4 regions of the Peribacillus sp. NPDC097895 genome follow, and region 2 is predicted to be linked to each of the others. Evidence: riboswitches for the same ligand, from Rfam matches in the RefSeq annotation. Region 2 holds a riboswitch; each other region holds the start of a gene.
The links. Region 2 has a riboswitch for cobalamin ahead of ACQKMH_RS11120 ((2Fe-2S) ferredoxin domain-containing protein). Riboswitches for the same ligand answer to the same signal wherever they lie in the genome.
Positions count from the first base shown of each region.

Region 1 (7,888 bases), on a different contig from region 2:
ATTCTTTTTTAGTTTATTCAACAACCATTGAATCTTTCCCATTTTTGCATGGAGTTTAGTATCCCCTCGATAAGTCGATAACATTGATGAAGTCTTTTCCAGCTCCCAAGTATTCAAGCATGTTTTTTTCGAAAATAGCAAAGGTTCTCGGTAAATATTCACCGCTCTTACTCGAAAGATGCGGTGAGACTGTAACGTTCTCCATCCTCCAAAACGGATGCCCTTTTCCTAATGGTTCCGGATTAAATACATCCAAGATGGCATGAGCCAGTTCCTTTGTTTCCAAAGCTTCGATCAGGACTTCTTCGTTAACCAGATCACCCCGGCCAATATTCACGAAGACGGCGGAGTCTTTCATCGCTTTAAAGTGTTCTTTTTGCAAAAGATCCTTTGTCTCACCCGTACTAGGCAAAACGGATATGATGTAATCTGCTTCCGGCAAGGCCTCCAATAAATGGTCAAGGGTGTATAGGCGATCGACGGACTCCACTGGTTGTCCACTCCGATTCACCCCCATTGTCTTCATCCTAAATGCCTTACCCAGACGAGCCACTTCTCCGCCAATTGCACCGGCACCGAGAATGAGCATCTTTTTACCATTCAATTCCCCTACTTCAATTTTTCTATCCCACAGTTCTTCCCCTTCATTCTTCATAAGCAGTTTCATTTTCTTTTCATATTGTAAAAGCATCCCTATCGCATACTCGGCCATCGGTATTTTATGAATGCCTCTTGCGTTCGTCACCAAAATCCCGCGATCCTCTAACGCTTTGAAAGGCATTAATTCCATCCCTGCACTCATGACCATGATCCATTTCAAGTTCGTAGCTTTCCTGATGACTTCCTCCGTTAAATCCTCGCCGTATGTAATTAAAATTTCCGCTTCACTAAGTGGCTCATCTGTCCATTTTTCTTGATAAATGAAGTTCAAATCTGGAAAAGTGTCCTTCATCTTCGTTTGGATGCTTTCGTTCGGAATGATCGTTGAAAGTATTAACATATTCATCTCTCCCTATAATTAACATAAAAAAAACACGGGCTCTGTATGTCCCGCGCAACTTTCTCTGAGGAGGTATTCCCTTAATAAAGCATATTCAGGTGTCCTCTTTTTGAGTTGGACAAAAGCCTTAGCCTTATTAAAAAAGGCTTTATTTTAATAAATTTGGATTTAAGGCTTGTAGTTCCGGCAAAATGAAAATGCCATCCCTTCTGATCAGGACGTCATCAAAGTATATGTCACCGCCGCCATATTCGGGCCGCTGGATTAAGACCATGTCCCAATGTATCGATGAACGGTTTCCATTATCCGCTTCATTATAGGCAAGTCCTAGAGCCAAGTGTAGGCTTCCGCTTATTTTCTCATCGAACAATGTATCGTCCATAGGCTGCAATATGTATGGATTGATTCCAATCGCGAACTCCCCGATAAAACGGGACCCTTCATCAATATCGAGGATTTCTTGCATTTTAGAGTGTTGATCGGAAGTGGCTTTCATGATTTTTCCCTTTTGGAAGGTTAATTCTATGCCACTAAAGGTGATTCCTTCATAGGTTGTAGGTGTATTGAAAGTTATCCTTCCATTGACGCTCTCTTTTAGAGGTGCCGTAAACACTTCTCCGTCGGGTAAATTCTTCTTTCCCGCACATATGATTGCCGGTATACCTTTAATAGAAAAGGTCAAATCCGTCCCTGGTGATTTGATCCTGACTTTATCAGTGCGTTCCATCAATTGCTTTAATGGTTTCAGTGCCTCCTCCATTTTCCCGTAATCCATTGTGCATACGTTCAAAAGGAAGTCTTCGTACCTGCTAAAGCTCATTCCGGCTTTTTGCGCTGATGCGTTGGTAGGATAATTAAGTAACACCCACCGTCGGTTGTTTACATAAAAAAGAGTGGAAGAATTCATGGCCTCCCCTTGAAGACGGTGCCTCTCAACGGGGACTTCAGTCATTTCCGCATCATTTTCTTCACAGGTGATGATGATGACCGCATCGATATCGGTATACTTCTTCAAAGCCCATTCAGAAGAGGTGTCAAGTTGTTCCTTCACATTCCCTAGCAACAAATGCCGGCTTATCTCATCGTCTTCGAGTTCTATATATGGATAAGCACCGACTCTGTATGTTTCATCAATCAGCTCTTTCAACAATGGTTTCGTGTTGATATGGCCCCGTATGAGGATTCTCTCTTTTGGCTGTAATTGTATCGAATGATGAATCAGCATGGCAGCAAGCTTCGTTATTCGCTCATCCTTCATTGCCTGTCCCTTATTTTTCGAGGTCGCGAAGAGTTTCAAGAGCTTCTTCAACGTGGCCTTTGACTTTAACCTTACGCCATTCTTTGACGATCTTGCCTTCCTTATCAATCAGGAAAGTTGAACGTTCAATGCCCATATATTCCTTTCCGAAGTTCTTTTTCAATTGCCATACATCAAATGATTCAGCAGCTTCATGATTTTCATCAGCTAGCAGCAAAAAAGGCAATCCATGCTTTTCAATGAATTTTTCATGACGTGCTGCCGGGTCTGGACTGATCCCAATGATGACGGCGTTCAGTTCCTCAAACTGCTCATTATGATCCCGAAAATCACAAGCCTCCGTCGTGCAGCCTGGTGTCATATCTTTTGGGTAAAAATACAAAACTATGTTTTTGCCCTTAAAATCCGATAAGGAAACTAACTCACCATTGTTTGCAGTGAGTTGAAAATCAGGTGCTTTTTCGCCAATTTTTACAGTCATTTTGAACCCTCCATTTCTTTCATTATGGTAAGAGTACCCAATAATCGAAAGAAACACAACTTTCATTTATCCTTCCTATCTTTCTGATCCAAGTCGATCACCGTCCGAATCACGAACGCTGCCGGGAGCGTGTACCCGATGAAGGCCTGAATCGTAGCTATCATCCTTCCCATGCCTATTGGGGCTATGTCTCCATACCCCACTGAAAACATCGTCATCGCACTAAAATAAAAAGAAGTCTTCAGCTGTTCATAGAAAGTGCCGTCCAAACGATTGCCCATATCAAGAATCACCGAATGATTCTGAAGCTCGTATAATAAATAAATCAATGCAAATCCAACTAATATCGTCGCATATAAATTGCCAAGCCACAGCAGATCCTCTAAGGAAAACTTCTTTCCTCCCGACTCAACAAGAAATAACGTCCGAATGCTCATCACCATGCAAAAAATGATTCCTGCAATCAAGATGTAGAATGTCATTCCCCACGCCCCATTTCAAAACGCCACTTCCTTTATACATACTCCCTGTCCAAACAATATATTCTTTTTTAGGGACTGACTTCATAGTTAACACTCCCACATCCAATACGCTCTTGTCGGATTGAGAACTTTTTCCTTGTTGACCATCCAAGTCGGATATGTTAAGATTGTCTAAATTTTTATAATAGTTTTTATTTTATAAATTTTTAGTGCCTGCAGTCAGCTTATCGAGCAGGTTTTATGAAATTTCATATGTGGAAATAGGTTCCTAATTTTCATTAGGATTAAAAGGGAAGCCCGGTGTAATTCCGGAACGGTCCCGCCACTGTAATGGGAATGTTAGCGCCATCCATATGCCACTGATCTTAAGGATTGGGAAGGCTTGCGCTAATGATATTCCCTAAGTCAGGAGACCTGCCTGTTTCAACAACACTGTTTTAACCTACGGGAGATAGGGAGGTGTTAGGGACCTTATAATTGTAAGGGGCATTTTTCATGCCTCTTTATTTTAAGCATTTCTAACTTTCTCTTTTTGACGGTTAGGGGTGCTTTTTTTGTTGTTTTATCAAATTAAAGAATGCAGGAGGATGAGAATATTGAAAAGTAGTAGTTTAGGGTACCCGCGAATCGGTGAAGATCGTGAATGGAAACGCACATTGGAAGCTTACTGGTCCGGGAAAATCGATGAAACGGAGTTTACGGCACAACTAGAAGCCATCCGGTTGGGCAATTTGCAAAAACAGAAAGATCAAGGAATTGATATCATTCCTGTCAATGACTTCACTTTATATGATCAAATGCTAGATATGTCAGTCATGTTCGGTCTTGTTCCTGAACGTTATTCCGCTTATGAAGGCGGCGCCGTTCCCCTTTCCGTTTATTATTCCATGGCCCGCGGTAACAAGGATGAAGTCGCTTCAGAAATGACGAAATGGTTCAATACGAACTATCACTATATCGTCCCGGAATTAAAACGGTCACAGCTGAACTTAACAGAAAATAAACCACTTGCTGCATACCGGGAAGCCAAGGAAAAGCTAGGGATTGAAACGAAGCCCGTGTTAATCGGACCTTATACCTTCATCTCCCTTTCCAAAGGCTTCAACAAAGAAGATATTCCTGGCATCATCCTGAGTTTGCTTCCGCTATACACGCAAATTCTGCAAGAGTTGGAGCAAGAAGGCGTGAAATGGGTTCAAATCGATGAACCTTCCATTGTTTCATCAATTTCCAAAGATGATATGCAAACCGTTGCATACCTCTACGAAAAACTGAATGAAGCAGCACCAAGCCTGAACATCATGCTGCAAACATACTTTGATGCCGTGGAACACTACCAAGAGGTGATTGAATTACAAGTACAGGGGATCGGCCTTGATTTTGTACATGATAAAGGGAAGAATCTTAGTAATCTTGAAGAATTCGGCTTCCCGAAGAACAAAGTGCTTGGTGCAGGTGTGATTGATGGAAAGAACATTTGGCTTTCTGATTTATCCAAAAAGATCCATTTGATCGAGACGCTTAAGAAAAAAGTAGCCGAAGACCAGATCTGGCTTCAGCCCTCTTGTTCCCTGCTTCATGTCCCGGTGACCGTCCGCAATGAAACTCTGATTGCCAAAGAAGTGAAAGAGGCCCTTGCTTTTGCAGATGAGAAACTTGAAGAAATCACACTCTTGGTCAAAGGAAATAACCAAGGTTTAGATGCTATCGCCGAAAAAGTGGGCGCCAATAAATTAGCGGTTCAAACGTTAGCAAGTTCAAGTGCACGAAATCATAAAAGTGTACAATCCAATGTCGAAAAGGTTAAATCCAAGACCACAGGACGTCAGTTGCCATTTAAAGAGCGCTATCAAAAACAACAGGACTTTTTCAAATTGCCTTTTCTTCCTTCCACTACGATTGGCAGCTTTCCGCAGACATTTGAAGTTAAACAAGCACGCGGGAAATTTAAACGAGGAGAATGGACCGCTTCGCAATATGAAACATTCGTAAACGAAGAAATCGGCAGGTGGATCGATATCCAAGAAGAAATCGGTTTGGATGTTTTGGTTCACGGGGAATTCGAACGGACGGATATGGTTGAATACTTCGGCCATAAGTTAGGCGGATTCGTCTTTCTTGAAAAAGGGTGGGTACAATCTTACGGGTCTCGCTGCGTAAAGCCTCCAGTCATATACGGCGACGTCCATTTCATCGAGCCCATGACTGTCAGGGAAAGTGTATACGCACAATCACTGACGAAGAAAACGGTAAAGGGAATGCTTACAGGTCCTGTAACGATTTTGAACTGGTCATTTGTCCGTGATGATATTTCCAGGGAGAATGTTTGCTACCAGCTGGCGCTCGCTTTGGAAAAAGAAGTCATTGCATTGGAATCCGCTGGAATAAAAATGATTCAGGTTGATGAGCCTGCACTTAGAGAAGGCCTGCCATTGAAAAAAAGCGATCGCGATGAGTATTTAAACTGGGCTGTTAATTCGTTCTTGATATCCACTTCAAGCGTGGAGGATACAACCCAAATCCACACGCATATGTGCTATTGCGACTTTAACAGCTTCATGGATGTCATCTCCTCCCTCGATGCCGATGTCATTTCCATCGAAACATCCCGTAGCCATGGGGAGCTTGCTTCCGCATTCGAGGAAAAAACGTATGAAAAGGGTATTGGCCTGGGTGTGTATGATATTCACAGCCCGCGTGTGCCGGCAGTGGAAGAAATGGTCGATATGATTGAACGGGGCATCAAGGTATTGGATAAAGACCAGTTTTGGATCAATCCCGACTGCGGCCTGAAAACAAGGGGTATCCCGGAAACCGTCGCTTCCCTGACAAACATGGTCGAAGCAGCAAAAATCGTCCGTGAAAACCTTTTATCTAAAACAACAGGCAAATGATCGAGAAGAACACTGCCCACCCAACACAGCAGTCACGGACTTTTTTAACCGACCTTGTTTTTCCACCGGATACAAATCATCACAATACCATCTTTGGCGGGAAAGTAATGGCCTATGTTGATAAAATAGCCTGCATTTCAGCTATGCGCCATTGTCGAAAACCCGTTGTGACTGCTTCAAGCGACTCTTTTGATTTTTTGGCCCCCATCAAGACAGGGGATGCGATCAACCTTGAAGCATATGTCACCTGTGCTCATCGCACATCAATGGAGGTATTCGTCAAAGTGGAGCGTGAGAACCTATTAACAGGTGAAAAACAGCTTACGGCACGTGCCTTTTTAACGATGTTGGCCATCGATGAAGATGGTAAGCCGACAAACGTACCTCAGGTCATTCCCGAATCGGAAGAGGAAAAGCAGCAATTTGTTCAAGCACAAGCAAGATATATTGAAAGAAAGAAAAAACGGAACTAAACAAAAACCCCTTCAACATGAATACTGTTGAAGGGGTTTCTTTTAGTTCCCTGCCCCGCGGTATCTCTTCACTCCCTGATTCCATATGAAAACGGATATCATGAAAAAGACAACCCCGATTACAGGAGTGGCAAATGCATATGCATACCACTCTTCTTTTCTAAGGAAATAAGATGCAGGATACACACCAACAAACGCGAATGGCAGCACCCATGTAAGAACAAAACGAATGACCTTATTATAAATATCAACAGGATAGCGTCCGTAGTTCCCGATATTGTACATCATGGGCATGATGGAAGTTTTCGCATCAGACCAGAACCCAATGCTTGCTATTGCAACGAAAATGGCTGCATAAGCAAGGGCCCCTCCTATTGCAAAAATGATGAAAAGAATCGGATCATACCATGCAAGCTCCAGATCCAATTTAATCCCTGAATAGAATATTATAATCAAACCGGTCACAACACCAAATAACGCTTCAAGCTCGATTCTTTCTAATATGACTTGAAATAAGCTATGTATCGGTCTTGTTAAAATCCGGTCCATCTCCCCTTTGACGATATAGCGATCATTGAAATCCCAGATATTGAAAAAGGCTGAAAAAAGGGCGAATGGAATAAGGAAGAATCCATATATGAATATGATTTCTTCACGGCTCCAACCGCTTAAAAATTGTGTATGTCCAAAAACGACTAAGATAAATACCAGATTCACGACCTGATTCAGCAGGTCAGATAGGATTTCCATGAAGAAATCGGCTCGATACTGTAATCTTGTTTTCATATACTGACTCACATATTGAAAAAACATCGATACATAAAACATCCCATCAACCCCCTTGAACAATCAGCTGTTTTTTCGCGACTATCCATAAAAGCTGAATCGGTATAATGAGAATGATGACCCAAATTAACTGCTGTAATAGTGCCATGCCAATTTCGCCTGAACTGTACCCATTCGTAAAAATCATGCTTGGTACATAACTGATCCCCTGAAATGGCAAGTATTTCATCACTTCCTGCGCCCATATCGGGTAGAAACTGATGGGCAGCAACAGACCGGAAAATAAATCGATGATGACCCTTTTAGCCCGAATCAACCCAGCATTGTTATATAAGAAAAAAGTAGTGATTCCCGTCAATAAGTTAATTTGTGTATTGATGATGAAGCTGAACAGCAAGGAAATGGCGAATATCCCCCACGTTGCCGGCTCATGCGGCAATTCGATAGGAAAAATGAAAGCCACCAGCAGCATGCCTGGAATCGAGAAGAAGAAGAAACGGAATATCCCTTCCCC
Region 1 is NZ_JBNNSH010000008.1:2,386-10,273, forward strand. It holds gene ACQKMH_RS24630 (D-2-hydroxyacid dehydrogenase) at 56-1,000, opposite strand; gene ACQKMH_RS24635 (aminopeptidase) at 1,149-2,258, opposite strand; gene bcp (thioredoxin-dependent thiol peroxidase) at 2,269-2,739, opposite strand; gene ACQKMH_RS24645 (potassium channel family protein) at 2,802-3,221, opposite strand; cobalamin riboswitch at 3,467-3,657, shown strand; gene metE (5-methyltetrahydropteroyltriglutamate--homocysteine S-methyltransferase) at 3,809-6,115, shown strand; gene ACQKMH_RS24655 (acyl-CoA thioesterase) at 6,112-6,588, shown strand; gene ACQKMH_RS24660 (ABC transporter permease) at 6,631-7,416, opposite strand; gene ACQKMH_RS24665 (ABC transporter permease) at 7,421-7,888, opposite strand, start outside.
Region 1: another riboswitch for cobalamin. It lies ahead of metE (5-methyltetrahydropteroyltriglutamate--homocysteine S-methyltransferase); the one in region 2 lies ahead of ACQKMH_RS11120 ((2Fe-2S) ferredoxin domain-containing protein).

Region 2 (7,888 bases):
GAATGAGTTCTAGTAATGCGGTAGGCGCATTTCCAATGGCATAAATGCCGCCTTCGTTTTCCTTTACCGCTTTTTGCATCGAAATGATCGCTCTTGTCGTATTCAAACGTTTGGCTTCGACCATTACATCTGGATCTGATATATAGCAATGCACATCCCCGCCATGTTTTTGAAAACGGGTTTTGCCTGTACCGCTTTCGATCATTTGAACATCCGCAATGACATGCCTGCCTTTGCGAATAGCATCCACACCAGCTTGAATGGCTTTGGGATGGATGATGACACTTCTTCCCAATTCAAAGTCGGCTGAAGCATGAATGACCCGGCGGACGATCTTCCATTCATCTTCGGAAAAATCATGCTCCCCCATCTCTTCTGCAATGATTGAAAAGCTATAATCATATATTTTGTCCGGGTCTACTGTCAGTGGTTTAAAATCTGTTTTAAAATCCATCGTGCATTCCTCCTATTTTTCGTTTAACTGATTATTCAATTCGGCAATGACATGATCAAAACTGGAATGGACATTTTGATAGTCAACATTTGGACGGGAAATCATGATTGTCTCGATTCCACATTCCAACGCGGCTTCCAATTTCTCATCAACCGCTCCGACCTTGCCGCTTTCTTTCGTTATCATCAATGTGACGCCATACTGGTTATATAGAGCTTTATTTAATTCTTTGGAAAATGGACCTTGAATCGCAACGATATTTTTTTGTTCAATGCCTAGCTCCGCGCATTTTTCCATATTGTCCATTCGTGGCAGCATTCTCGCTATCACCCTAGTATTCTCGAGCCCCACCAATTCTTTTGCGAAGACAGCCAGGGTTTTACTTCCTGTCGTGAGCATGATGACTCCCCGTTTTACGGCGGCAAGCTTAGCAGCTTCCTCATAATCACGAACCACTATCAGTTTGTCATTCTGAAACCGTTGACTTTCACGCTCATAACGAATATAAGGAACATTTGCTGCCTTTGCTCCGTTAAGGGCATTTTTCGATGCTTCTTCCGCAAATGGGTGACTTGCATCAACTACAGCCTGAAAGCCTTTTTCGGTGATTAAAGAGGTCATTTCCTCTGAAGTTAATCGGCCAATACGTGAGGTTATCCCAGCATCTTGCAAACTCTTCGCCGCCGAATCGGTTACAACAGTTGCCAAAACCCGGAATCCCTCCTGCTGCATTTCAATCGCTAATTCCCTTGCATCACTTGTGCCCGCCAAGAACAAAATCATTTTGACGTCCCCACCGCTTGTTCATCATGATCATGGTCGTGGTCATGATCATGATCGTGGTCATGATCGTGGTCGTGATCTTGGTCATGATGGTGATGGCCATGTTCCTCATCATGGTGATGGTGATGATGCGCATGTCCATGTTCCTCAACATATAGACGATAATTTTCCATATCACGCGCCCCGCTTGATCTGCCTTCACTGGCTTCCGTTACACGTTCTTGGAGGATGTTTTGTAAGGTTGGATGATACCCAAAATACTTCGCCAAAATAAATTCTTGGTCAAGATATTTCTCTTGGTAGCCTTTAAGCATATTCTCCATTCTTTCCATTAACACACCCGTGAAGAGAAAGTATGGCAGCATCACTATTTTTTTTGCTCCTAACCGGATGCATCGTTCAATGCCTTCATCAACGTGTGGGTCCGTTACACCCATGAATGCACTTTCGATCCACTTCACGTTTAGCTTCTCCCACAATAATCGTGAAATTTTATAGATATCACTATTTGCATCAGCATCACTACCACCTCGGCCAATCAGCAATATTGCTGTCTCGGGGTGTTCAGAGGCTGTATCGAATCCAGCTTCCGCAAGACGGTCTGTCAGGATTGTCAAAACATCATGGTGGACCCCAATGGTTTGACCATATGTGAATTTCACTTCTGGATACTTGGTTTTCCCATCCTCTATTTCAGCTGGGATATGTAATTTTGAATGTCCTGCATGCAACAAAATGATCGGTATGACGATAACTTCCGTAGCGCCCCGGTTTACACAATTTTCAATGCCTTTGGATATATTTGGTTTTGCAAATTCCAAAAAGCACGTTTCAACCAAGTAGGCATCATCCATTGACGGAATCATATTTTCAATAAACTTGAGGACCTCTTCATTTCCTGAAGCCAAGCGGCTTCCGTGACCTACGAATAATACTGCTTTCATTTACTTTCCCCCTCTTAAAATTAGTCTTCGCAAGGCGCAGGCTCTATGTGTATTTTGGGAGCAATGTCCTGATAAGAATAACTCTGAATCTTTTTGGCACGTTTAAAGTATTTAAACAGACGCTCATTTGGATGGGCATTTTGCTTATACTCTTCGACAATGTCCGTGATCAAGGCAACAAGCTGTTCCGGATCAATGCCTTCCGCAACCGGCTGACCTGGATGGGCTGTTCTTCCAACCGGTTTAGCTCCAAGGAATAAGTCAAATTTCCCTTTTCGGAAGACAATCCCGATGTCATCCATCACGGCGCTATAACAAGCCATTCCACACCCATTAAAACCGATGTTCAATTCCTTAGGCAATTTCATGCCCCCAAGGACCCGTTGTATTTCGTCTGCATAAGGAATGGATTCGGTTTTTTCACCATCACAGAAATCACACGCTTTTAATGTCAATACATCTCCAATAGGTGATAATAGAAAGTTTGCTGATTGTAATTTCCAAGTGATGTTCTCCGGATCCGTTGTCGGAATCTTTAAAACGATCTTATGATTTGGCGTGTATTCCATCGTTCCCTTTTCCCCGACAACTTCCGCCAGTGTCATCATTTGTTTGGGAGTGAATTGTTTATTCGCCACCCCTGGACTGACGGCAAGCTCAAACACCGACTCCATTTTTTGCTGAACAATCGGCTTAATGGATTGCTGAACGGTTTGACCCTTGACTCTTGACAGGGCTTCCATGGCCATTTCAAAGGAAGCGAGCTTCTTTTCTGGTGCTTTTGTAAGTAATCCAACTCCTCCGACAGACTCGGTGAAGGATTCCTGTATGGAACCAGCTTCTTGATCTAATGCCCACGGTTCTGCTTCTTTTTGCAGACGCTGATGCGGCTTCAATGTTTGTTTTTCCGAATTCAACGTATACTTTCTTTGATAGCCTCTTGGTGTGATGATTTTGTCGTCATATAAAAAGGTAGATGAATTCCCAATAATGACGGTGGTCAGCATTCCAATATCGTGATTCAACATATCTTTTAAATTCGTGATGACAATATCCTGACGATCGCGATATGCACTTTTCACCAACCCGACAGGTGTATCGGGTGAACGGTAGCGAAGCAGAATTTTCTGTGTTTCAACTATTTGCCTTGTCCGTCTGCCGCTTCGAGGATTATAAAGGGCAATGACAAAATCAGCCATTGCAGCAGCCTCCACCCTTTTAGCGATAAGATCCCATGGAGTTAAATGATCACTGAGGCTAATGGTGCACGAATCGTGCATGACAGGTGCCCCAAGTAAAGACGCACATGAATTAATGGCAGAAATACCAGGAATGACTTCAATGCCTACCCCCGTTTCTTCTTTCCACCCTTTTTCAATCAATACTTCATAAACCAATCCAGCCATTCCGTAAACACCAGCATCTCCACTGGATATTACAGCTACTTTCTTTCCCAACTCCGCTTGTTTGACTGCTTCCTGTGCACGTGATACTTCTTCAGTCATTCCCGTACTAATAATCGTTTGATCTGTAAGCAGCCCCTGAATGAGTTCAACATAAGTTTTATACCCAATGATATAGTCACTTTCTTGAAGGGCTTCAACAGCACGTTTGGTAATATGTTCAAAATTCCCTGGACCAAAGCCCACGACGAATAATTTACCGTTTGTACTCATTAAGACATCTCCTTTTACTTATTTGTTCTTTGAAATACCTGTATGAGCAGGAAAATCTGGATTTGGGGCCATTTCCCCATCAGTAAATTGGTAAATCATTTGAGGTACAAACTCCCCATCATCAATAGTCCGCACAATCTGCCGACCAAAGTCTGGGGAATCCACTCGATACCATTTCCCTTGGGGATAGGCAATCACAACGCAGGCATCCTTGCATCTTCCGTTACAGCGAGTCCTCGTTGTATGTATTTTCAGATCCAATCCCTTTGAAGTAATTTCATCGCGAATGGCTTGGGTCACTTCTTCTCCGCCTTTTTTCATGCAACTGCTCCCATTACAAATCAACAGATGCGAGTTTGTCCCCTGCAAATTCCAAGTTGTCATCTTCTTTCTCCTCCAGTTCAGGGAAAAGGCAAAATAAAAAACCTTAACATTAGAGTTAAGGTTTAAAAAAACTATATGAAAGAGAAGCACTCTGCAAATATGCAGAATCTCCCAAAATCGTCATAGTTCCTCTACCTTTCCCTCCGAAAAGTATTATACGATTTTAAAAGCAGGTTTCCTGGCTTACGCATCATTTTACTTTGTCCCTTCCCGGCATTCAGCCAGTGGTCATCGACAATTTCATCAGCGTTTACAGTAGCGGGGGCTGCATCGGATTTTCACCGATTTCCCTATTATCCCTTGCCTTTTCATGCAAGAGCACTTTTAAAATGAAATATTTGGTTTTATTATACAATTCTAGCTAACTTTATCTATCATATAACAACTTTAGCAAAATTCAATAGTTTATTCGGACTGTTTAGAAAAGTTTAATCGTTTTAATCCAGCTCCCATGCCTTTCCTTCCTATGTTTCTCAAGGCAAAAAAAAATAGAGTATAGCTGGAATTATTTCTTTATGATACACTATACGAGAATTTTCAATATAATTACATATGTTTTATGGTGCTGAATTTCTCGGGATTCAGCTTAAAAGGGAAGCCGGTGTAAATCCGGCGCGGTCCCGCCACTGTAAAGGGAAGTCCTGTTACCGTAATTCATCCACTGTCAAATGAGATGGGAAGGATGTAACAGGATGATGAACCAAAGCCAGGAGACCTGCCATGAAGCGTGAAACTGTTTCAGCCTACGAGGATGGGTGTGCGGATCAGGCAGAATGGCCCATGGTTGGTTTATGCTGCAAATTCCTGTTCATTACGCACTTCTTTCTTTTGAGAGAAGTGCTTTTTATGTTAGGTTGGGCACCGCTTTTCTTCTAAAGCTTTGGACAGAAAATCATGAGTGTTGAAAGGAGAAAGAATGAAAAAAATCAATTGGAAGATACTTTATTTTGTCATTTTACTGTTTTTTGTCCCAAAACGTGCAATGGCCATGCATATCATGGAGGGCTTTTTACCGATTGAATGGGCCATATTCTGGTGGGCTGTGACCTTGCCATTTTTAATCTTGGGATATCGCTCCATTAGGTTGAAAGTAAAGGAAAACCCAGAAACCAAAATGATGCTCGGATTATCAGGAGCATTTGTATTCATTTTGTCGGCTTTAAAAATTCCGTCCGTAACGGGTAGCTCTTCACACCCTACCGGAGTTGGTTTGGGTTCCATATTATTTGGTCCATTGGCCATGAGTGTCATCGGTTCCATCGTTTTATTATTTCAAGCTGTTTTACTGGCTCATGGAGGATTGACCACATTAGGAGCCAATGCCTTTTCCATGGCAGTATGCGGACCGTTCATTGCGTACTTTATCTTCAAGGGTGCAACTAAATTGGGTTGGTCTTTCTCTCTTGCCGTTTTCTTGGCAGCCGCTTTTGGAGATTTAGGAACGTATGTGGTAACTTCCGTCCAACTTGCACTTGCTTTTCCATCCGAGGTAGGAGGATTCATGGCTTCATTCACTAAATTTGCAGGGATTTTTGCCCTTACCCAAATCCCCTTGGCAATCAGCGAAGGATTATTGACAGTCGTCGTGATGAATTTTTTGAAAAAATACAATTTAGGCGAATTGAAATTGCTGCGAGTTTTATCCAAGGAGGTCCGTTAACATGAAAAAAAGTTTACTTCTGCTTTTCCTGGTCGTCATTCTTGCAACTATACCGTTAATCACCCAACAAGGTACGGAATTTGGAGGTGCTGACGGGGAGGCTAAAGATGCCATCAATAAAATCCACCCAGAATATAAGCCTTGGTTCAATAGCATTTGGGAGCCGCCAGGTGCAGAAACCGAAAGCTTATTATTTGCCCTGCAAGCTGCAATCGGAGCCGGTTTCATTGGATACTTCATTGGCGTAATGAGGCAAAGAAATAAGCAAAACAAACAAGAAACGCCCGAAAAATCCAAGCATGCTACTCATTGATAAGTATGCCTATTTCAATGGGCTAAAGGATGTACATCCAGTGGAGAAGATGATTTTTTCACTCTCCCTTTTACTGTTTTCTTTAACGGTAAGGGATATGAAGGTTTCACTTATCACGTTTACGGTAATGAGCGCTTTAATCATTTTTGCGGCAAGAATCCCGTTCACTTATTATCTTAAATTACTCTTATTACCAGGTTTTTTTATATTATCCGGTACACTTACGATCCTTTTGTCTTTCACAAGTGAATTGAATTCAATATCGAATATATGGTGGTCCTGGAAGGTCGGAAATTGGCAAATATTCATCAGCGATGACAGCATTGGTTTGGTGATCAATTTGATTTCTGTCGTATTGGGCAGTATTAGCTGCTTATATTTCTTAACCTTAACGACCCCCATCACTGTCATTCTATCCGTGCTACGGAAACTGAAGGTGCCTTCCCTATTGATCGATTTAATAGAATTGACCTATCGCTTTATTTTTATTTTTTTAGATACAGCTTTAGCCATTCATCGATCACAGTCCTCCCGACTTGGGTATAGTTCGATAAAAAAAGGCATTAGATCTCTCGGTTTACTGATTTCATCCTTATTTTTAGGAGTATTCCAGCGCTCTGGGCAATTGACGATGGCCATGAATGCCAGAGGATATCAGGAGAGCCTTACATATATCGATGATCCTTACACCTATTCTTCACGCAATTGGCTGATCGGATTTGTCATACTGGGAAGCTTAATCTTTATTTATGGATATATGTAAATTGGAGGCAATACAAGAATGGAAGAGCATATTTTTAATATAGAAGGCCTCACCCACCGATTCGCAGATGGGACGTTCGCTTTAAAGGATCTATCTGTAACGATTCAACAAGGTAAAAAAATTGCATTATTAGGCAATAATGGAGCCGGTAAATCGACTCTATTCCTCCATTTAAATGGTCTTTTACAGCCTACTGGAGGAACAGTCAGATTTAAGGGCAAGAAAATGAAATATGACCGTAAAGCATTATTATCCTTACGAAAACAAGTCGGAATCGTTTTTCAAGATCCCGATTCTCAGCTTTTTTCCGCTAATGTTCAACAGGATATTTCGTTTGGACCGATGAATTTAGGCTGGGATATAAATGTAGTGCAGGAGAAAGTAAAATGGGCGATGGCTCAAACGGAAGTAACGGAGTTGAAAGACAGGCCCACCCATTTTTTAAGCTTAGGACAAAAAAAGCGTGTCGCCATTGCAGGGATACTCGCCATGGAACCAGATGTCTGGCTTTTGGATGAGCCTACTGCTGGATTGGATTCTTATTTCTCCAGACAGATCATGGCTCTGCTGGACAGTATCCATCAACCGGACAAAACGATTATTTTATCCACACATGATGTTAATTTAGCCTACCAATGGGCTGATGAAGTCATTGTCATGAACGATGGCAAGGTCATATACCAAGGAGATCCTGTATCTGTTTTTCATGATGAGGAGGTTTTGCTTCAGGCACATCTGGAGAAACCATGGGTATTTGAAATGTTTCAAGCCCTTAATCAATCAAAGATACCCGCAGCAAGGGACCTTACTCCAAGAACGAAGGAAGAGTTGCTTCAAAAAATGGAGACAGTAAGTATTTATTAATTACATATCCCCCAGCTTGTTTCATCATACAACAAGCTGGGGATTTA
Region 2 is NZ_JBNNSH010000001.1:2,315,197-2,323,084, forward strand. It holds gene ACQKMH_RS11100 (precorrin-8X methylmutase) at 1-454, opposite strand, end outside; gene cobK (precorrin-6A reductase) at 467-1,237, opposite strand; gene ACQKMH_RS11110 (sirohydrochlorin chelatase) at 1,234-2,181, opposite strand; gene cobJ (precorrin-3B C(17)-methyltransferase) at 2,202-3,857, opposite strand; gene ACQKMH_RS11120 ((2Fe-2S) ferredoxin domain-containing protein) at 3,876-4,241, opposite strand; cobalamin riboswitch at 4,393-4,582, opposite strand; cobalamin riboswitch at 4,785-4,978, shown strand; gene ACQKMH_RS11125 (hypothetical protein) at 4,962-5,117, shown strand; gene ACQKMH_RS11130 (energy-coupling factor ABC transporter permease) at 5,158-5,901, shown strand; gene ACQKMH_RS11135 (energy-coupling factor ABC transporter substrate-binding protein) at 5,903-6,214, shown strand; gene cbiQ (cobalt ECF transporter T component CbiQ) at 6,201-6,977, shown strand; gene ACQKMH_RS11145 (energy-coupling factor ABC transporter ATP-binding protein) at 6,996-7,841, shown strand.

Region 3 (7,888 bases), on a different contig from region 2:
CTAACGTTCTTTCTCTAACACCTTCAGCGATCTTTTCACTAAGGAAAATATCTAATGCTCGTAATCTTCAGCACGAGTGTGATTTCGTTCTTTTATATGTTTTCCACGTTTTACCATTTTTTTAACCGAAAAGAAAAGCACCTCCAAACAATGAAAACTTTTAGTGAATAGATCACCATTGTTTCCAATGTTCAGAAGTGCTTTCATCCGACATACGTGATACAGCCATTTTCAGTTAAGCCAAAAGAAAGACCCTGCTATAAAACCGGCTTTAACCGGATTATAACAGGGTCTTCCATACATTAGCGTCCCAGATAGGAATCGAACCTACGACCTACAGCTTAGGAGGCTGTCGCTCTATCCTGCTGAGCTACTGGGACATATAAAAAGTCGACGACTTATTTATTATATTTCTTATAGGCAAACTTTTCAAGCTAATAGCTTGTACTTATGAAAAAATTTCATCATTAAAGCTTAACTGGTGATAATGTACAGTCCAATAAAGTTTGACAAGGATGGGTACCAACTCTTTATATTCCTTTTTTTTCGTTAATTGGGATACTTTATTATTCACTAGTTTTCTGGTACTATTATGCTAGAAAAAAATAGGAGAATGATAGTGGGAAAATACAGAGTTTTAAGCATGGCAGCGTTGCTGGGGATGTTAATTTTACCTGGATGCTCACAAGGGGTTTTAGAGGACATAGGTACAAAGACGGCTGCGCCGATTGCGGAAGATAATATTGAAGTAGTTGCAGCAGCGGAGAGTGACGGCGGACAGGATTCGGAGGACGAAGGTAATCCTGAACAAATCGATACAAGGAACTGGATAAGGGCCGAGTCCACGGTTCAGCTTCCCATATTGATGTATCATAGCATATCTGAAGGTAATAACCTTCGGGTGCCAAAAGAGGAATTCCGAATGCAAATGGCTTGGCTTCGGGAAAATGGATACCATACATTATCCCCTAATGAAGCATTTCACGTTTTAACCGAAAATCGAATGCCAAGTGAAAAGTGTGTCTGGATTACTTTTGATGATGGGTATACAGATAACTACACGGAGGCTTTTCCTATATTAAGAGAATATGACATGAAAGCGACCATTTTCATGATTGGGAAATCCATTGAAAAAGGTCATCACCTGACGGAAGGTCAAATGCTGGAGATGAGCAGGAATGGGATTTCCATCGAAAGTCATACGATCAACCATCTTGAGCTAAACCGCATGACCCCAGAGCAGCAAGAAGTCGAAATGGTCCAGTCAAAGGATTTATTCGATCGTATCCTCCATCAGGACACGACAGTACTTTCGTATCCAGTTGGTCGGTATAACGAAGAGAGTCTCAGGCTGTCGGAAGAAGCTGGATACAAGATGGCCGTTACGACCGAACCTGGCGGGGCTTCCAGTGATCAAGGAATGTATGCCCTGCATCGCGTTCGGATTTCACCCGGATTATCGGTTGGTGGGTTTGCGTCCCTGATTGAAAATGCTACAAATCATTGAAGAGGGACGGGGCATCTTGGAGCCAGTCAGAAAAATCATATAATAATAGATTCTTACATGGTGTATAATGAAAAGCAGTGAAAATTATATACATATGAGCGATTTGGTGTCTTAATGACTTAAAAGGGAAGCTGGTTGAATGCCAGCGCGGTCCCGCCACTGTATATGGGAGTTAACGGCTGTGAACCACTGTATGAGATATGGGAAGGTGCCGTTGACGATGACCATGAGCCAGGAGACCTGCCAAGATTCGTACACCTATAACCTACGCGGATGGGAAGGTGTGTGGCAGACCCTAAAGAGTCCGTAATTATATTGTTGCCATACAAGCATCTTCCGTTTAACGGGAGATGCTTTTTGTTTTGATGCGCATCTTCGTTTAAAGGAAGCGCTATTTCATAGGGTGGAAAAAATAAATGAAAAGATTGTGAGGAATGAAAATGAAGAAAATTTTTGGTTTGATCCTGGTGTTATTACTGACTGCAGGTATGATCGTTGGTTGCAGCGGGGGATCTAATGAAGGAACGGAAAAGCAGCAAACGAATCATGCTCAACACCAAGCTTTCCCGATTACGATTAAAGATGCAACGGGTGAAAAAGTTACGATAGAAGAAAAACCGAAGAAAATCGTTACGTTGATACCAAGTAATACGGAAGTGGTATTTGCTCTTGGTTTGGGTAAAAAGGTTGTTGGTGTTTCCGACAATGATAATTACCCGGAAGAAACGAAAGAAATCGAAAAAGTTGGCGGAATGGAAATGAATACGGAGTTGATTGTTTCCTTAAAGCCTGATCTTGTTCTTGCCCATGCATCCAGTGCCCATAATTCAAGTGAGGGATTAAAGCAGATTAAGGATGCTGGAATAGATGTCCTTGTAGTTAATGATGCACAAAGCTTTGACGAAGTGTATGAGTCTATCGATATGATTGGACAGGCAACAGGAGAACATGATAAGGCAAAAGAAATCATTACCGATATGAAAACGAAGCTGAAGGCTATATCTGAAAAAGCCAAATCCGTAAAGGAAGCGGATAGAAAGACCGTTTTAGTGGAGGTTTCGCCGTCTCCGGAAATATATACACCTGGAAAAAATACATTCATGAATGAAATGCTTCAAATGATTTCAGCGAAAAATGCAGCGGCTGAATTGGACGGTTGGGCAAAAATTGATGAAGAGTCGATGATTGCTGCAAATCCGGATGTCATTATTACAACGTATGGTTATTATACAAAAGATCCAATCAGTGAAGTGACCGGCAGAAAAGGATGGCAAGACGTAAATGCTGTTAAGAATGGCCAAATCTTTGATGTCCATTCTGACTTGGTGACCCGTTCCGGTCCACGCTTAATAGAGGGAGTAGAGGAACTTGCCAAATCAGTCTATCCGAACGTATTTGACAAATAAAGGGACGTTTGCTTATTTGATTGCGTTATTATTTTTACTTTTTGCTTGTACGATTGGCATTTCCTTTGGTTCGGTGCCAGTACCGATTCCCGTACTTATACAAATAATCGGCAAGGAGATTTTTCATTTACCGATTTCCGTTGATCCGGATGTGATGCTGACGAATATCGTGATGAACATCCGCTTGCCGCGTGTATTGCTTGCGGGTTTGGTTGGTGCTTCGCTTGCGATTGCAGGTGCGGCATTTCAGGGACTGCTCCGGAATCCGCTCGCTGACCCTTACACATTAGGTATATCATCAGGAGCATCAGTCGGAGCTGTATTGACCTTATTCTTGAATATATCACTGCCATTCATCGGTTTATATACGCTTCCGGTATTGAGTATCTCATGTTCCGTGATCACGATTTTCTGTGTATTGGCTTTTGCAAAAAAAATGGATCGATCGATGAAAGTGGAAACGATTATATTAACCGGAATCATTTTCAGCTCGTTTTTAAGTGCCTTCATTTCTTTGATGATTGCGTTGACGGGCGAGGAATTAAGACAAATCATTGGCTGGCTCATGGGCAGCGTTTCAATGCGTGGTTGGAATTATATCGCGATCATATTGCCGTTTTTTATCATTGGTTCACTGATCTTGCTCATGAATACAAGTGAATTGAATGCGATGACTTTCGGGGAAGACCGGGCAAAACACTTAGGTGTGAATGTGCATCGGCGAAAAATGTGGATCTTGATTGCTGGTTCGATATTGACAGGGGCAGCCGTTGCGGTTTCAGGGACGATTGGCTTTGTAGGATTGGTCATTCCTCATTTGGTCCGTAGGATTTGGGGGCCTGACCATAAACATTTGCTTCCGTTGTCTTTGCTGATAGGAAGCGGATTCTTGATTTTGGCGGACCTTGTCGCACGGACGATCATAGCCCCATCGGAACTGCCGATCGGTGTCATCACTTCACTTATCGGGGCACCGGCATTTGCGCTGATTTTATTAAAGAGACGGAGAGAGGGTAGGGCGGATGCTTGAAGTAAAAGGGTTAACAGGTGGATATGGCAATAAAACCGTTTTGGACTCTGTCTCATTTGACGTACATAAAGGGGAGTTATTCGGGATTTTAGGTCCAAATGGCAGCGGGAAAACGACGCTTTTAAGCATGCTCAGCGGGGTGCTCGATTTTATGGGAGGAAGCATACGAATAAGGGGAAGGGATTTGAAGGATTATTCGTCAAAACAACTTGCACAAGTCATTGCTGTGCTTCCTCAACATTCCTCATTAGCTTTTTCTTATACAGTAAAAGAGACGGTCTCACTTGGGCGCTATTCCCATCAAACAGGTTGGTTCCATAGTTGGTCCGCAGAAGATGAAACGATTGTCCAACGGGTGATGAATCAAACGGGGGTGGCAGATTTTCAGGATCTTCAATTTGACCGATTATCAGGTGGAGAGAGACAGCGGGTCCTACTGGCGCAGGCACTTGCCCAGGAACCGGAAATTCTTTTTTTGGACGAACCGACGAATCACTTGGATCTTTCCTATCAAAAGGATCTTCTTGATTTAATGAGGAAGATGGCAAAGGAGCAGGAGTTAACCGTCATTTCAATATTTCATGACTTGAATTTGGCTGGATTATATTGTGATCGGCTTATGTTGCTTGAAAAAGGGCAAATTCAAGTTATTGATGTGCCGAATGAAGTGCTCCAACAGGACCGGATTCAGGGTGTATATCAGACGACGATCGAAAAACATCCGCATCCCGCTCTTCCGAAACCGCAAATGTTCATCGTTCCGGAAATGCATAGCAGTGATTCTATCTCTATGGAAATCGATGATTCATATCTGACAGTTGGTTCAGAAATGATTCAATTGAACTCTCCGATCCCACTAAGAACGATGTCTTCTGGAGTGACTGGTTCGGGGACGGGCTGGCATCGATCTTTCGTGAATAGACACGTCCATCGCGATTATAATTGCGAGGATCACCTAGTTGAAATGGCGGAATATTTAAGAACGCAAGGTTTTGAACCTCAGGAAACGGTAGGGATGATGACAGCGGTCTTTCTCGATACGGTTGCTTTCAAGTTATTAAGAGTTGAAAATTTCTCGGTTTTTATCATCGTTACGGCTGGAGTGGGGAATGCCATCGACGCTTCTTTAGCCGACCGACATTCTTGGACTTCGACTCCGGGAACCATCAACACATGGATATTCGTAAATGGTCACTTGGCAGAAGAGGCGTTCATCCACAGCATTGTTACCGCGACCGAGGCTAAAGTAAAGGCACTTCATGATTTACATGTATTGGATAAGGTGACAAATACATGTGCAACGGGAACATCCACTGACAGTATTTTGATTGCGGCCACTCAAAGAGGGGAAAAGCTTCACTATGCAGGCACCATCACTCCGCTAGGAAAGCTCATCAGCCGCGGTGTATATGATTGTACCGTCGAAGCAATAAAGAAAAATCGGAAACGGATTGAGGAACTATGATCTACCATCACCTTTTTGCAGTTACGCTGGCGTTTTTCCTTGACTTATTAATAGGTGATCCGCCAAATTGGCCGCATCCTGTGAAATGGATTGGAACGATGATAAGCAAGTTGGATCGAGCATTCAATAAAGGTAGATTCAAGAAACGTAATGGACTTTTTATGTTGATGATCGTCCTTAGTGTGGTGATAGTGGTTACAGGTCTAACCGTCTATTTAGCATACCGTATCCATCCGCTTGCGGGTATACTTTGGGAAGCGGTTGTCATCTCTACTACGATTGCTCAGAAAGGCTTAAAGCAAGCTGGGCTGGAAGTTTGCCATCCGCTGAATGAACAGGATTTTCCTGAAGCGAGGCTAAAGCTTTCCTACATTGTGGGTCGTGATACAGCAGATCTTGATGAATCCGAAATAGTCAGGGGTACAGTAGAAACCGTAGCTGAAAATACGAGTGATGGTGTCACTGCCCCAATGTTTTGGGCTGCGATTGGCGGTGCGCCGCTCGCGATGATGTATAGGGCAATAAATACCTGTGATTCGATGGTGGGTTACAAAAATGATAAATATGCTCAATTTGGCTGGGCTTCAGCAAAGCTCGATGATATCGTGAACTGGATACCCAGTCGACTCACGGGGTTCCTGATGCTGCTTAGCTCGAAATCCAGCTATCATGGATTGGGTGGCAGATGGAAGATTTTAATTAAAGATGCTAAAAAACATCCAAGTCCGAATAGCGGGTGGTGTGAAGCGGGCGTTGCTGCCATTTTGGGCGTTCAGCTTGGCGGTCTGAATATGTACAAAGGAGTTGTTTCTGACCGTGCGAGGATGGGAGTTCCGATTGTTCCATTAGAAGCAAAACATATATCGAAATCGATTACCATCATGCATCGGTCTTCTTTTCTATTTTTACTGATGCTTTGGCTAGGGGGGCTTACTTTTGTCATTACCAACTCATGGCTCTAATCCGCATTATCTTTATGAAGCACTGGAAATTGAAATGCCTGAAAGTGTTCTTGATTTCAGTGCGAACATTAACCCATTGGGTCCTCCTTTACGTATAAAGGAACGGTGGAGAGAATTTTTCGATGGAATCCTGCATTACCCAGATCCACATGCCGTTGAACTGACAAAATCAATTGCAAAAAAAGAAGCACTTCCAGAGCAAGCCGTTTTGGTAGGAAACGGTGGTGCAGAAATAATCATGTTGGTAGCGAACAAGTTGGCCAACAAAAAGGTGCTGATCATTCAGCCGGCGTTTGCGGAATATGCAGAAGCTTGTTTGGCAGCAGGGTGTGAGGTCGATTTTCATCAGCTTGACGAGCCTGAGTGGCAACTGGATTTGGATCGACTGATACCTCGATTATCAAAATATGATGCAATTTTCTTATGTACGCCTAATAATCCTACAGGGGTTTCATTTAAGCGGAATGCCGTTAAGGAATTAATCAATGAATGCCAAAAAGCGGATTGCCTGGTTGTCATGGATGAGGCTTTCTATGATTTTACGGAAGACTCCTTTACTTATGCTTCTTTAATCAACCAATTTCCACATTTACTCATTCTAAGATCGATGACTAAAATCTTTGCAATTCCGGGATTAAGAATAGGCTATTTGCTTGCAGCACCGGACATCATTAAGCGGGTAAAAACCTATAAGCCGCATTGGAGTGTCAACCATGTAGCATTGGAAGTAGGGAAAATCTGTCTTGCAGAAGAAGCATATATGAGAAAAACGAGAGACTATATACAATTGCAAAAGCAAAAACTTTTCCGGTTTTATGAGGAGCAAGGGTTGATTGTCTCCAATAGTACGGTTAATTTTTATTTAGTCAAAGATGAATCCTTATCCCTTTTCCCCTTTTTGTTGAAAAAAGGAATCGTACCGCGCCATACCTATAATTTCCCGGGCTTGGATGGAGTATGGCTCCGATTTGCAGTAAAGAGTGAGCGTGATAACGAAGCATTGATGGAGGGGGTAAGACAGTGGAGAAAGCAAGGCTCTGTTTTATAACCGGGGGTGTCCGAAGCGGGAAAAGTGGTTTCGCAGAAAAAAAAGCCCTGGAATATGCACTCCAAATGGATGGACAATTGCATTACCTCGCTTGCGGCCGTGTCAGTGATGCTGAAATGGGGGAACGTATTCTTCGGCACCAAAAAGATAGAGAAAACAGCCCGATTGCCTGGAGGACATCGGAATACCAAACGGATATTACAAGAATAGGGGCTGATATTAGTCAGGATTCGATAATCCTGCTCGATTGTTTGACAACCCTGCTTGATAATGAACTATTTGGCCCTGGTATTCCGCTTGAAAAGGAATTTTTACATAGCGTTTTTATAAAAATATTAGACGCGATCAATGAGATCAGAAAACAATCCAGTTGTTTAATCATCGTGAGCAATGAATTGGTTCAGGAACCGATTTTTCAGAATGATTTTCTCCATATTTACGGAAAAACACTAGGTTTGCTTCATCAAGCG
Region 3 is NZ_JBNNSH010000003.1:467,500-475,387, reverse strand. It holds tRNA gene ACQKMH_RS18565 (tRNA-Arg) at 307-380, opposite strand; gene ACQKMH_RS18560 (polysaccharide deacetylase family protein) at 644-1,507, shown strand; cobalamin riboswitch at 1,595-1,769, shown strand; gene ACQKMH_RS18555 (ABC transporter substrate-binding protein) at 1,942-2,913, shown strand; gene ACQKMH_RS18550 (FecCD family ABC transporter permease) at 2,876-3,943, shown strand; gene ACQKMH_RS18545 (heme ABC transporter ATP-binding protein) at 3,936-5,408, shown strand; gene cbiB (adenosylcobinamide-phosphate synthase CbiB) at 5,405-6,370, shown strand; gene cobD (threonine-phosphate decarboxylase CobD) at 6,345-7,418, shown strand; gene ACQKMH_RS18530 (bifunctional adenosylcobinamide kinase/adenosylcobinamide-phosphate guanylyltransferase) at 7,391-7,888, shown strand, end outside.
Region 3: another riboswitch for cobalamin. It lies ahead of ACQKMH_RS18555 (ABC transporter substrate-binding protein); the one in region 2 lies ahead of ACQKMH_RS11120 ((2Fe-2S) ferredoxin domain-containing protein).

Region 4 (7,888 bases), on a different contig from region 2:
GCCCCGGATTTGCCATTTCAATTATCCATATAGATAGAAAGAAGGACTCATGCTATAATTTAGTCCGTTAAAAAATGAAATTCACACATATAAAAGGAGTGTTTCTTTGAATACATCTGCATACAAACAAGAATGGACAGGCAACATTAGGGCAGATGTTCTTTCTGGTATTGTCGTTGCCTTGGCATTGATTCCAGAGGCGATCGCCTTTTCGATCATTGCAGGTGTTGACCCAATGGTTGGTTTATATGCCTCATTTTGTATTGCCATCGTCATCTCTTTTGTCGGCGGTAGGCCAGGAATGATATCGGCTGCCACTGGAGCAATGGCACTCGTCATGGTCGATCTTGTTAAAGATCACGGTCTGAACTATTTACTTGCTGCAACAATATTGACTGGTTTGCTGCAAATTTTACTAGGGGTCTTAAAAATCGGGAAATTAATGAAGTTCATCCCAAAGCCCGTCATGACTGGTTTTGTGAATTCTTTAGCCATCCTGATTTTCACTGCACAGCTCACCCATTTCGTGGGTGAGACATGGATCATGTATGTCATGACTGCTGTTTCATTAGCTATCATTTATCTTTTTCCAATGATCACGAAAGTCATCCCTTCGCCATTGGTCGCCATCATATTCATGACAATTGTCGCAGTTACTACGGGTGCTGGGGTGCGGACGGTTGGGGATATCGGACAATTGACAGAAGCACTTCCGATGTTCATGCTTCCAAATATCCCTTTGACCTTCGAAACTTTGGCGATCATTTTCCCTTATTCCATAGCCCTTGCGTTTGTCGGGTTGCTTGAATCCTTGTTGACGGCCCAAATAGTCGATGAGATGACTGACACGGACAGCAATAAAAACAGGGAAGCCAAAGGCCAGGGTATCGCTAATATCATTGCCGGATGTTTTGGCGGCATGGCAGGATGTGCAATGATCGGTCAATCCGGTATCAACATTAAGTCAGGGGGAAGGGGCCGTCTCTCGACATTTGTAGCTGGCGCTTTCCTTATGGTCTTAATCGTGGTATTAAATGACGTCCTTATACAGATACCGATGGCTGCACTTGTCGCGGTCATGATCATGGTTTCCATTGGAACATTTGACTGGTCCTCCCTAAAAAGGCTCAAGGTGGCTCCAAAGACGGATTCAGCCGTGATGATCGTGACGGTTCTCATTGTTATTTATACGCATGATTTATCAAAAGGGGTTTTTGCTGGAGTGCTTTTGAGCATGATTTTCTTCTCGGCAAAAATTTCTAAAGTGACGGTGGAGAAAACGGCAGACAGCCAGGGTAAGAAAATCATTTATCGTATCAGTGGACAAATATTTTTCGCTTCAGTGGAGGACTTTATTTCGAAGTTCGATTCTAAGGAGAAAGCAGATGTGATCATCATCGATTTTTCCCAATCTAAAATATGGGATGCTTCTGCGGTCGGTGCCGTTGATAAGATTATTCTTAAATATCAGCTTCACGGTACACCCGTCAAGGTGCAAGGTCTTGATCACGAAAGTTCCTTATTGTTTGAGAAACTCGCCACTACAGAAAGTAAAATATCTTGAAAAAGTAAAATTCTGTTGAATAGAAACGTTTCAAACCGACAAAATAGATACATGAAAACTATTTTGAAGGAGCGAAAAACATGACATACCAGCAGGATTATACGGCAGCAAATCTGTCAGCTGATTTATTGAATGAACTGAAAAGCTTTGAAAGCAAACTTGGCGAGGAAGCCAATAAAGAACTGATTGTCATCGCCTATGAAAAAGAGAAGGATTCTTTGAATTAAGATAAAAAGACTCAAACACCATTATATGGGAGTGCTTGAGTCTTTTTTTTTGCACATGAAAAAGGATGCCCGAAAAGCACCCCTTTTTCTCTATTACTTATTGAATGTGTCCGTTAAAATCGGCACGATTTGTTTTTTACGCGATACAACGCCTTCTAAGACGGCGATGTTATTGTTTAATGTAACGTTATATGCTTTTTCCACTGCATTCGCAGCTTTTCCAAGAGCAAGGGCAACAGAATCATTAGTCAAGATATCCGTTACAATGAATAGGAATAAATCCAATTCCTTCATAGAGATGACCTCTTCAATTGCTGCTTCCAATTCGGATTGCTTGGCAAGCACTTCGTTCGGATCTACGGCATTCACCTGGGCTATTTCCACTTTAGCATTACCCATGGAGAATTCTTTTGCGTCAAGAGTGATTAGCTGGGCAATCGTTTTGTCGCTTAAATCAGCTCCCGCCTTCAACATTTCCAAGCCATATGTTTCGGCATTGACTCCTGCAATATCAGCCAGTTCCATAGCTGCTGCAACGTCTTGCTCTGTGCAGGTCGGGGATTTGAACAATAAAGAATCAGAAATGATGGCAGACAGCATAAGTCCTGCAATTGCTTTAGGGACTTCAATTCCGTTTTCTTTATAGATTTTATTTAAAATAGTTGCCGTACAGCCAACTGGTTCCGCACGGTAATATAAAGGATCGCTTGTTTCAAAGTTAGCGATACGGTGATGGTCGATAACTTCCAGCACACGGACTTGGTCAATATCTTCAGCACTTTGCTGGCGTTCGTTGTGATCGACAAGGATCACGCCATCCGCTTCCCCTGCCACCTTTTCCACAAGACGAGGAGCTTCGAAATTGAATTGATCCAACGCAAATTGAGTTTCACCATTCACTTCACCCAGACGAACTGGTTCAGCGTTGATACCTAGTTGCTTTTTCAAATCTGCATAAGCGATTGCTGAACAGATTGTGTCTGTATCCGGGTTTTTATGTCCAAAAACTAATACTTTTTCCAAGATTTTATCTCCTTTTTCATAAATATTTTTCCGCGAATCCCCTCAGCGCAATAAAGGAGAGCCACCTTTACAATACACTTTATTTTAACACAAAATCCTGTAAATTCAGTGCTTGAATTGTCCATTATCCAATAAAATCTTTCATTCCTTTTCCCTCTACCTTCACTTTGTCAATAGATAAGGGTTGGTTTTTCTCAAATATATTAGTTGAATTATCATCGTATATGGCTTACGATAATATAAGCAGAAATACTAGATATTGATTACACGAACAATGCTAATAACTATATATAGAATTTTTTATAATCCAAGGTGCCAGTGATGGCTGAAAAGGGAATCCGGTGCAAACCCGGAACTGTCCCCGCAACTGTAAATGTGACGAAATGAGAAAACCACTGTATAGCTCTCTATACGGGAAGGACTCAAAGTAGGATGATCATGAGTCAGGAGACCTGCCTTGATTTTTTCACGTTTCTTATTCTTCGGGGATTGAGATGATGAAACGATAGTTTAATGGCTATTTTTTCATGGCTCTTTTATTCTATCGTTTGATCCGCTCAATTCATTGGGCGGTTTTTTTATTTAGCGGATTTTTACAAGGAGGATTATTAATGACTCAAACATATAACTCTATTATAAGCGAAAATGATACCGAAACGAGCTCCATCCAGCTTGAAATGTTATCGAAGGAATTCGAAGGTCGTCTCGATATGGAAAAGTTCAAAAAGCGTTTTACTAAATGGCTTGATCGCAAAAGTGACTCAACCGAAGAACAGGCTTCAAAAAAACTGATTCAGCTCGCTCTTGAAAGTGTGGATATCGATGCTCCCGATTGGACATTCGTTGCTGCTGCAGAACTGTTGAATACAATGTATAAGGATGCGCAAGCCAATCGAGGTTATGAAGGCAAGAGTTATGGCCCATTTTATGAACTGATCTCGGAGCTCTCCCAACTACAAGATGGCCAGCGGTATCCCATTTATAAATCAGAACTGCTAGCTTCTTATACGAAAGCTGAAATCGAGGAATTGGGTTCGATGATTGACCCGGAAAGAGATAAACTTTTTTCTTACATAGGCATCTACTTATTAAACGATCGCTACCTAGCCCGCCCAAAAAGAGACAAGGTCTATGAACTGCCTCAAGAGCGCTTCATGATCATTGCGATGGAAATCATGCGATTGGAAAAAACGGAGCACCGCCTGCAACTTATAAAAGAAGCTTACTGGGCCATGTCCAATCTTTATATGACTGTTGCGACCCCTACACTATCGAATGCCGGTAAAACACATGGACAGTTAAGCTCTTGCTTTATCGATGCCATCGAAGATTCCATTGACGGCATCTATCTATCTAACTACGATGCTGCAAAAGTATCTAAATTCGGCGGTGGTGTCGGACTTTATGTAGGCAAGATTCGGTCGCTTGGTTCTGATATCCGTGGCTTCTCTGGAAATAGTTCCGGTACGACTCCCTGGATTCGACTATTCAACCAGACAGCCGTCAGTGTCGATCAATTGGGTCAACGTAAAGGTGCCATCGCGATTTACTTGGATGCCTGGCATAAAGATATCCTGAGCTTCCTTGATTTGAAGACGCAAAACGGGGACGACAGATTAAAAGCCCATGATATTTTTACAGGTGTATGCATACCTGATTTATTCATGGAGGCTGTACGCGACAGAAAAGAATGGTATCTGTTCGACCCGCACACCGTCAAGCAAACACTTGGATTCTCACTTGAAGATCTTTATGACGAGAAGAAAGGTGAAGGAAGCTTCAGGACACATTACGCACTTGCCGTTGAGGCAGCAGAAAATGGCATTCTTCCAAATTATAGCTTTGAAAAAATCAATGCGATGGAAATCATGAAAAGCATCATGATTTCCCAATTAGAAGAAGGCGTCCCATATATGTTCTACCGCGATGAAGTGAACCGGAAGAATCCGAATAAACATAAGGGTATGATTTATTGTTCTAACCTTTGCACAGAGATTGCTCAAAACTTAAGTCCTTCGACGATCACGGATGAATACGAAACGGAAGATGGCGATGTCGTTGTGGTTCGTAAAAGCGGTGATTTCGTTGTCTGCAATCTTTCATCCATTAACTTGCCCCGTGCGGTGAGCAGTGATGTTTTGGAAAGATTGATTCCTATTCAGATCCGGATGCTGGATAACGTCATTGATGTGAATAATCTTCCGGTCAAGCAGGCATCCATCTCGAACAAACGTTACCGGGCAATTGGATTAGGAACATTTGGATGGCATCATTTACTTGCTACCCAGAATATTTATTGGGAATCTGATGAGGCTGTTCAATATGCCGATGCTTTATACGAAAAGATCGCTTACTTAACAATCAAGGCATCCAATGAGTTGGCCAAGGAAAAAGGATCATATCCATATTTCGAAGGATCGGATTGGCATACAGGCGAATATTTCGAACTGCGTGACTATACGGATCAAAAATGGATTGATTTAAAAGCAAACGTACAGGAACATGGGACCCGTAATGGATATTTAATGGCCATCGCCCCCAATTCATCGACCGCTAAAATCGGTAATTCCACGGATGGCATCGATCCCTTGTATGAAATTGAATTTTATGAAGAAAAGAAAAACTTCAAATTCAAGGTGACAGCACCAGGATTGACGCCAAACACGTATGAATATTATAAAAAGACGCGCTTTAATTTGGACCAACTGGAAAGCATCAAGCAAAATGCAGCACGTCAACGTCATATTGACCAAGCAATCAGCTTTAATCTGTATGTACACAACACAATCAAAGCGAAGGTTCTATTAGATATCCATTTAACGGCTTGGGAAAGCGGGTTGAAATCAACATATTATGTTCGTTCGACTTCTTCCGAATATGACAATGCTTGTGAAAGCTGTTCAAGTTAACGTTTGATCAAGACCCAGTAATTTATTCTTAAAGGAGTTTTCACGTATGAACAATCATATCAAAAAGATTCGGATGCTCGAACCTACGCATCCAACTAAAGCGACCGGCGTATTCAAAGGAGAAGCCTCAGGCTTTCTCCTTTGGAACGATATCCAGTATGAAAAATTCTATGATACTTATACACAGCTCATCAATAACTTTTGGAAGCCTTCGAGCGTGAACATGATTCAGGATAAAAAGCAGTGGGGCGAATTGGACGAGGATATCCAGGATGCTTTTCTTGATATCCTTACGATGATCGCTGGAATGGACAGTCTTCAAACGCCTACTTTAGTAGAAATCCTTCGGTACATCAAGGATCCGGCGGCAAAAGCTATCCTCGCAAACATGGCCCAGCAGGAATCCATCCATAATGAGTCTTATTCCTATATCCTGGCTTCCTTGATTCCGGTAGGCAAGCAAAAACAGCTTTTCGACCGCATTAAAGAACATCCGGAAGTGATTAAGCGCAATCAGCCTATTGTGGATGCCTACCAAACGTTTGTAGATGATCCAAGCCCTCAGCATTTATTCGAGGCTCTGATCCATTCAACGAACCTCGAAGGGATATATTTTTATTTGGCATTCGCCTTCTATTATAATTTAGGGCGCCAAAACCTAATGACCGGTTCGGCTACGATGATTTCCTATATTCATCGTGATGAAATGGTCCATTTCGATTTCATAGGAATGCTCGTTCAAATCTTGATGTATGAATATCCTGAATTAAATAATGAAGAAAACACGAAATTCATCTATACAACGATTGAAAAAGCCGTCGAACTCGAAAAGGAATGGTCTGAATATATGCTTGAAGATATCCAAACCAAGGCCGATCTCGATTTGGAAGAATTCAATGAATACATCGAATATATCGCCAACAAACGGCTGCGCATGCTAGGACTTGAGAACTTGTATAAAGAGTATAGCGAGAACCCGATGCCATGGATCAAAACATTCGATGATGAATCCATCGGCCTTACCAAAACCGATTTCTTCGAGCAGAAGTCCAGGACATACAGTCAAGTAAATGCCAGCAATGGATTCGATGAGCTCTAAAGTTGCCATTGTCTATCATTCAGCCGGCGGCAATACAAAAGCGCTTGCTGAAGCCATCGCCTCCCTATTACCTGAATCCGAACTATATCGAATGAATGAATTCGATTTACGTACATTGCCGGATTATGAAGCATTGATAATTGGTACATATACATGGGGAAATGGAGAGCTGCCTGCTAAATCAGCAGCCCTTTATAAAGAACTTGAACAGCTGCCTATTGCTCATCTGAAAACGGGAGTCTTCGGAACTGGTGAAACCAACTATAATCATTTTTGCGGGGCAGTCGATCATTTCCGGGACATGTTATTTGCCCAAAGCCAGTTATTGGTGACATTGAAGATAGAACAGATGTATCAAGAATCAGACTTGTCCCGACTTAAGAAGTTCGCCTCACTATTCCAGAACTGACTGAAGGGATATGCGTTTTCGCATATCCCTTTCAATCGTTTTATAAAAACTTTAGCTGCCTATATCATAGTACGATTAAACATGAAGTATAATGAAGGGAAAAAGGAGATATTCATGGCTAATATCACTCAGTTACTACCTATACTTTTTATGCTAGTACTTGTCATATTCGTTATATCCATCGTGTTATACCTGTCACGTCATTTTAATCGTTCTAAACGGATTGAAGAAAAATTGGATGAAGTACTAAAGAAAATGGCCAGTAAAAAAGAGGATTAATCGATGTTTCCCTTTTAACGAAAAATAAAAAGACTCCAAAATCGGAGTCTTTTTTATAAGCGTTCAATTATTTTTGAACGTTAGCTGCTTGTGGTCCGCGAGCGCCTTGCTCGATTTCGAAAGAAACTTCTTGGCCTTCTTCAAGAGTTTTGAAGCCTTCGCCTTGGATAGCTGAGAAATGTACGAATACATCGTCTTGGCCTTCAACTTCGATGAAACCGAAACCTTTTTCTGCGTTAAACCATTTTACTTTACCTTGTACCATGATAGTTCCTCCTGTGTTTGGAAAAATCCATTTTATTACTATTTTTGGTTCTGGATAATGTTTCAAGAGGAATCCTATAACAGTAAATCCTTCTATCAAACTTATACCGAACA
Region 4 is NZ_JBNNSH010000002.1:693,483-701,370, forward strand. It holds gene ACQKMH_RS14745 (SulP family inorganic anion transporter) at 107-1,564, shown strand; gene ACQKMH_RS14750 (hypothetical protein) at 1,645-1,791, shown strand; gene ACQKMH_RS14755 (manganese-dependent inorganic pyrophosphatase) at 1,885-2,814, opposite strand; cobalamin riboswitch at 3,108-3,288, shown strand; gene ACQKMH_RS14760 (ribonucleoside-diphosphate reductase subunit alpha) at 3,426-5,723, shown strand; gene ACQKMH_RS14765 (ribonucleotide-diphosphate reductase subunit beta) at 5,770-6,822, shown strand; gene ACQKMH_RS14770 (flavodoxin domain-containing protein) at 6,812-7,231, shown strand; gene ACQKMH_RS14775 (hypothetical protein) at 7,346-7,510, shown strand; gene ACQKMH_RS14780 (cold-shock protein) at 7,578-7,775, opposite strand.
Region 4: another riboswitch for cobalamin. It lies ahead of ACQKMH_RS14760 (ribonucleoside-diphosphate reductase subunit alpha); the one in region 2 lies ahead of ACQKMH_RS11120 ((2Fe-2S) ferredoxin domain-containing protein).